Linked DNA regions of Rhodobacter capsulatus SB 1003. The protein of the gene in region 1 binds, or shares a complex with, the protein of each later gene. Links are inferred from orthologs where the notes say so. Each region holds a gene or a part of one and is shown on either strand. Other genes may lie near its edges.

Region 1 (3,399 bases):
GCCAGCACCTCCAGCAATGCCGCCCCCGATGACGCAGGCCCGCCCAGAGGCAGCACCAGCGGCCAGAACGCCGCAGAGATCAACCAGGTCATCAACAGAAACCGCTGAAACCCGTTCATCCGGTTCGGAAGATGCTCCCACGCAAGCGCATCGGCCCGACGGAGCAGAAAGGAAAACTTCGCGGCGGAGTTCGTCAGCATCATCTCGCCTCCTCCAGAATACCCGGTGCTCTACCTATGGTTGCACGACTTTCGGAACAAAATCAACACGGCCAAAGCGAACAAAAGTCGAACGGACTTGGCTTTGCCGGAACGCAAGCTATAGTGGCGCCCCATGAGCAGTATCCTTGATGATGACGATTTCGGCGGGCTGAGCCTGTCGCAACGCGCCATGATGGCGGCGCGGGGTCCGGTGGGCACGCCCTGGCTCGACGGTCTGAACGACGCGCAGCGGCGGGCGGTGGAGGCGCTGGATGGCCCGGTGCTGATGCTGGCGGGCGCGGGCACCGGCAAGACCAAGGCGCTGACCGCGCGCATCGCGCATCTGATCCATTCCGGCCGCGCCCGCCCGAACGAGGTTCTGGCCGTCACTTTCACCAACAAGGCCGCGCGGGAAATGAAGGACCGCATCGGCCGTCTGATGGGCCAGACGCTCGAAGGCATGCCGTGGCTGGGCACCTTTCACTCGGTCTGCGTCAAGCTTCTGCGCCGTCACGCGGAACTGGTCGGGCTGCGGTCGAACTTCACCATTCTGGACACAGACGACCAGATCCGGTTGCTGAAACAGCTGATCCTGGCCGCGAACATGGATGAAAAGCGCTGGCCCGCGCGGCAATTGGCCGGGCTGATCGACAGCTGGAAGAACCGCGCCTGGACGCCCGAACATGTCCGCGGCGCGGACACCGCGCATTTCGACAACCGCGGCTCCGAGCTTTACGCCGCCTATCAGGACCGGCTGCGCACGCTGAACGCCGTCGATTTCGGCGATCTGCTCTTGCATATGGTGACGATCTTCCAGCGTCACCCCGACGTGCTGCAGCAGTATCAGCGCTGGTTCAGATATATCCTTGTCGACGAATATCAGGACACCAACACCGCGCAATATCTGTGGCTGCGGCTTCTGGCACAGGGGCATCGCAACATCTGCTGCGTCGGCGATGACGACCAGTCGATCTATGGCTGGCGCGGTGCCGAGGTGGGCAATATCCTGCGCTTCGAAAAGGATTTTCCGGGCGCCGTGGTGGTGCGGCTGGAACAGAACTACCGCTCGACCGAACATATTCTGGCCGCCGCGTCCGGTCTGATCGCCGCCAACCGCGACCGGCTGGGCAAGACGCTCTGGACCGCCGACAAGGGCGGCGAAAAGGTTCGGCTGATCGGCCATTGGGACGGCGACGAGGAAGCGCGCTGGATCGGCGAAGAGATCGAGAAATTATATAATGGTTCCCATCCGTTAGCGAAAAACAGAAGGAACACACGGTCAAAGACTCACGAGCAAGAATTCGAACGGCGCGTAAAAAACCAGCTTCCTCCCATGTTGCCAGAGATTCCGCCTGACACTTTGTTGTCAGATCGTCGAATTTTCGGAGACATTCACACGCGAGGATTGCTGCTCAAGCAATATGGATTGGAAGATCGCTCTTCCAATGTGGAAGCTCTCTTTCAATCGTTTATGCTTGGTGAAATCACTATCCTTGTCCGCGCCAGCCATCAGATGCGCGCCTTTGAAGACCGGTTCCTGACCATCGGCCTGCCCTATCGCGTCATCGGCGGCCCGCGGTTCTATGAACGGCAGGAAATCCGCGATGCGATGGCCTATTTCCGCCTGGCCGTGTCGCCCGACGATGATCTGGCCTTCGAGCGGGTGGTGAACCTGCCCAAACGGGGTCTGGGCGACAAGGCGCAGGCGGTGATTCAGACCTGTGCCCGTCAGGCCGAGGCGGGTCTGGTGATGGGCGCGAAAGCGGCGCTGCAACAGGGCGCGATCGGCGGCAAGGCGGCAGGGGCCCTGCGCGCTTTCCTCGACGGAATCGGGCGCTGGCATGCGGCGGTGCTGGAGAATGCCGACCATGTGCGGCTGGCCGAAACCATTCTGGAGGAATCGGGCTATACCGACATGTGGCTGGCCGACAAGACGCCCGAGGCGCCGGGGCGGCTCGAAAACCTGAAGGAACTGGTCAAGGCGCTGGAAAGCTTCGAGAATCTGCAGGGCTTCCTCGAACATGTCGCGCTGATCATGGACAACGACAAGGACCAGTCCGAGGACAAGGTCTCGATCATGACCCTGCATGCGGCGAAGGGGCTGGAATTTCCGGCCGTCTTCCTGCCCGGCTGGGAGGACGGGCTGTTTCCCAGCCAGCGCGCTCTGGACGAGGGCGGGCTGCGCGCGCTCGAGGAAGAGCGGCGGCTGGCTTATGTCGGCATCACCCGGGCCGAGGAGATTTGCACCATCTCCTTCGCGGGCAACCGGCGGGTTTACGGGCAATGGCAGTCGCAGCTGCCCTCGCGCTTCATCGACGAATTGCCCGCCACGCGGGTCGAGGTGCTGACCCCGCCCGGGCTTTACGGCGGCGGCTTCGGCGCGGCGACGCAGACCGGCTTTGGCAGTCTGGAAGCCCGCGCGACCAAGGCCGATGTCTACAATTCCCCGGGCTGGAAACGGATGGAAAGCCGCGCCAGCACGCCGCCGCGGCCCAAGGCGCGCACGGTGACGACGGTGGACAGCCTCGCCTTTGGCGTGGGCGACCGGGTGTTCCACGTCAAATTCGGCTATGGCGAGGTGATCGATCTGGAAGGCGATACCGCCTTGATCGAATTCGACAAGGCCGGGTCGAAACATGTCAAGGCCGGGTTCCTGAAACCCGCCGTCGGGCTGGACGACGTGCCGTTCTGAGCCCCGGTTCGGGCGGATCAGGAAGGGCACTGCCTTTCCCCGCCCGCATCGCAACAGCCGCGGCAAGACCGTTTCCCCAAGCGCAACAAAGGCCTGCGTCCCGCCCCGGCGGCGCGAATGCGCCCGCCGATGGCGGGGCGGGCGCAGGCCGAGGGCCTTTGGGCCCTCGGCGGGCAGGGGGAAATGCTGCGCGGGGCCTCGGCGATGGCCTCGGCCCGATCGGGCGTCAGACCTGCACCACCCGCACCGCCCCGCCCGAGGCGGTCAGCGCGATCTCGCCCTTGGCCAGCCGCAGCGCGTCATTGCCGAAGACATCGAGCCGCCAGCCGTTCAGCGCCGCCACGTCGCGCTTGCCCGCGGCGATCCGGTCCAGATCCGAGGCGGTGGCGATCAGCTTCGCCGCCACCCCGGCCTCTTCGGATTTCGCCTTCAAAAGCACCCGCAACAGATCGGCCAAGGCCGTGTTCACCTGCAGCTGCGCGTCCTCGTCGGGCACACGCGGGAAAT
Region 2 (3,243 bases), 120 kb from region 1 along the record:
CCCATCGGACGGATGTTGACCTTGCGCTTGTGACCCTCGGTCACCGTGTAGTCCAGACCGCGCGCCTTCGCGAAAGCCTCCGCCGCCTCGCGGCTGTCGAACTTCAGACGCACCTGCGCCTGGGTGTCATCCGTCCCCGTCCAGCCCATCAGCGGGTCCAGATTGCGGGCGTCCGCCTGCAGGAAATCGAGATGCCAGAGCTTCGTTTTCGCCTGACCGGATTGCATGGCATTGCGGGCCGGTTGGTAGATGCGTGCGCGCATGGGATCCCCCTTTGTCTTGCCCCAGTCCTAGGCCGATCCGGGGAAAAATTCAAGCTCTGCATACAATGGTGTGCCGTCAGCGGCCCGATCCGGCGCGGCTTCGGGATCTGCGGGAAGGGGTGCTACCGGCCGGGCTTGGGGAGCGAGGGGTGGGGGTGGTGCCCCGGCCGGTAGCCAATCGCTGCTTGCCTGAACAATATGAGAACTTCCGCGCGCAAAAGCAAGCACAAACTATCCATAAGGTCATGTTTTCCATCAGAAAAATGCGCCTCCCCCTTAACCTTCGCTTAACATCTGCAGCAATCCCTTGAAAGAGAACGAAAAGGGACCGACATTGGGGCGGATCAAGGAGGCCCCATGCCCCACAACAACACCGACCGCCCCACCCCGCGCCCCGAGGTTCTGACCCGTCCGAAGCTTGAGGGCGGCAAGCGATTCGTGATGAAGAGCGAATTTTCCCCCGCGGGCGACCAGCCGACGGCGATTGCGGAGATCTCGAAAGCCGTGCTGGCGGGCGAGCGCGATCAGGTGCTTTTGGGCGCCACCGGCACCGGCAAGACCTATACGATGGCCAAGGTGATCGAGGCGACGCAGCGCCCGGCGATCATCCTTGCCCCCAACAAAACCCTGGCCGCGCAATTATACGGCGAATTCAAGGGCTTCTTTCCCGACAACGCGGTCGAGTATTTCGTGTCCTATTACGATTACTACCAGCCCGAGGCCTATGTCGCCCGCACCGACACCTATATCGAGAAGGAATCGATGATCAACGAACAGATCGACCGGATGCGCCACTCGGCCACCCGGGCGCTTCTGGAACGCGACGACGTGATCATCGTCGCCTCGGTCAGCTGCATCTATGGCATCGGCTCGGTCGAGACCTATTCGGCGATGACCCAGGATCTGAGCGTCGGCGGCCTGTACGAGAGCCGCAAGTTCCTCGCCGATCTGGTGGCGCAGCAATACAAGCGCCTCGATGCCGCCTTTCAGCGCGGTTCGTTCCGGGTCAAGGGCGACACCGTCGATCTCTGGCCCGCCCACCTGGAGGACCGCGCCTGGCGGTTTTCCTTCTTCGGCGAGGAGCTGGAGGCGATCATCGAATTCGACCCGCTCACCGGCGCCAGGACCGACAGTTTCCAGCAGATCCGCATCTATGCGAACAGCCACTACGTCACCCGCCGCCCCACCCTGCAGCAGGCGACGAAATCGATCCGGATCGAGCTGGCACAGCGGCTCAAGCAGCTCCATGACGAGGGCAAGCTGCTCGAGGCGCAACGGCTGGAACAGCGCACCAACTTCGATCTGGAAATGCTCGAGGCGACCGGCGTCTGCAACGGCATCGAGAATTACTCGCGCTATCTGACCGGCCGCGCCCCGGGCGAGCCGCCGCCGACGCTGTTCGAATTCATCCCCGACACCGCCATCGTCTTTGCCGATGAAAGCCACGTCACCGTGCCGCAGATCGGCGGCATGTATCGCGGCGACTACCGGCGCAAGTTCACGCTGGCCGAACATGGCTTCCGGCTGCCCTCCTGCATGGACAACCGGCCGCTGAAATTCGAGGAATGGGATGCGATGCGGCCGCAATCGGTCTTCGTCTCGGCCACGCCTGCGCCCTGGGAGCTGGAACAGACCGGCGGCGTCTTCACCGAACAGGTGATCCGGCCGACGGGGCTTTTGGACCCGGAGGTGGAAATCCGCCCGGTCGAGACGCAAGTGGATGATCTGCTGGACGAAATCCGCAAGGTCGCGGCGCGGGGGCTGCGCGTTCTGGTGACGACGCTGACCAAGCGCATGGCCGAGGATCTGACCGAATATCTGCACGAACAGGGCATCCGGGTGCGCTACATGCATTCCGACATCGACACGATCGAGCGGATCGAGATCCTGCGCGATCTGCGTCTGGGCGCCTTTGACGTGCTGATCGGCATCAACCTTCTGCGCGAGGGGCTCGATATTCCCGAATGCGGGCTGGTGGCGATTCTCGATGCCGACAAGGAGGGGTTCCTGCGCTCGGAAACCTCGCTGATCCAGACCATCGGGCGGGCGGCGCGGAACGCCGACGGGCGGGTGATCATGTATGCCGACCGCATCACCGGGTCCATGCAACGGGCGCTGAACGAAACCAACCGGCGGCGCGAAAAGCAGATCGCCTACAACCTGGAACACGGGATCACGCCGCAGACCGTGCGCAAGAATGTCGAGGACGTGCTGGCCGGGCTTTGGGCGGGCGACACCGACATGGCGCGCGTCACCGCCAAGGTGGAGGGGCCGGCGGTCGGTTCGAACCTTGCGGCGCATCTGGAGGCCCTGCGCACGAAGATGCGCAAGGCGGCCGAGAACCTCGAATTCGAAGAGGCGGCCCGGCTGCGCGACGAGGTGAAGCGGCTCGAAGCGGTGGAGCTGGCGGTGGCCGACGATCCGCTGGCGCGGCAATCGGCGGTCGAAGAGGCGGTCGAGGCCGCGACCCAGGCCAAGGGCCGCTCCACCGCCGGGCGGCCGGGGCAGCGCGGCGGGGTGAAGGGGCCGAAGAAGCGCTAGCCCCCTGCCCTAGCGGCCGACGCTGACATAGCCCTCGAAGCCCGCCTTTTTCGCATCCCTGGCGGAATAGATGTTGCGCAGATCGGCCATGCGCGGCGTCGTCATCTTTTTCGCCAGTTTCTTCAGATCGAGGGCACGGAATTCGTTCCACTCGGTCAGAAGCACGACACAATCGGCCTTTTGCACCGCCTTGTAGGCATCGTCCATCCAATGCACGCCGGGCAGCATCTGCTGCGCCTCGCGCAGGCCCTGCGGATCGACGGCGCGCACCTTGGCCCCCGCCCCGATCAGCGCGGGCACGATCGTCAAGGACGGCGCGTCGCGCATGTCATCTGTGTTGGGCTTGAAGGTAACCCCCAGAACGGTAATGGTTTTTCCATTCACCGAGCCGTCGCACAGATCGACGATCTTGTCGATCATCCGCCGTTTCACCTCGTCA

What was found.
Region 2: the proteins of RCAP_RS07385 (region 1) and uvrB are in contact, whole or in part, in a crystal structure (PDB 7EGT), measured with the Thermus thermophilus proteins. The link is inferred for Rhodobacter capsulatus SB 1003 from one-to-one orthologs. Residues at the interface, in WP_096412145.1 of Thermus thermophilus: His654, Arg656, Phe657, Gln666, Asp668, Glu669, Lys680, Arg681, Leu682, Ser683, Lys685, Tyr686, Ala687; in WP_096411307.1 of Thermus thermophilus: Glu23, Leu25, Arg26, Asp27, Gly28, Glu29, Arg30, Phe31, Arg55, Glu326, Asp327, Phe328, Glu379, Ser382, Gln383, His398, Gly400, Arg401.

The regions. Positions count from the first base shown.
Region 1 is NC_014034.1:1,613,557-1,616,955, reverse strand. What follows is about bases 31-3,112. They hold RCAP_RS07385 (ATP-dependent helicase), read left to right. Parts: upstream 31-333; coding sequence 334-2,892; downstream 2,893-3,112. Other genes in these bases: RCAP_RS07390 (hypothetical protein), read right to left, coding at 31-203. In the rest of the region: more of RCAP_RS07390, read right to left, coding at 1-30; rnd (ribonuclease D), read right to left, coding at 3,119-3,399. UniProt on the Escherichia coli protein: A helicase with DNA-dependent ATPase activity. Unwinds DNA duplexes with 3'-5' polarity. Translocates on single-stranded DNA with 3'-5' polarity. Initiates unwinding more efficiently from a nicked substrate than double-stranded DNA.
Region 2 is NC_014034.1:1,491,305-1,494,547, reverse strand. What follows is about bases 287-3,212. They hold uvrB (excinuclease ABC subunit UvrB), read left to right. Parts: upstream 287-620; coding sequence 621-2,804; downstream 2,805-3,212. Other genes in these bases: RCAP_RS06835 (UDP-glucose dehydrogenase family protein), read right to left, coding at 2,814-3,212. Also shown: RCAP_RS06845 (ETC complex I subunit), read right to left, coding at 1-263; more of RCAP_RS06835, read right to left, coding at 3,213-3,243. UniProt on the Escherichia coli protein: The UvrABC repair system catalyzes the recognition and processing of DNA lesions. A damage recognition complex composed of 2 UvrA and 2 UvrB subunits scans DNA for abnormalities.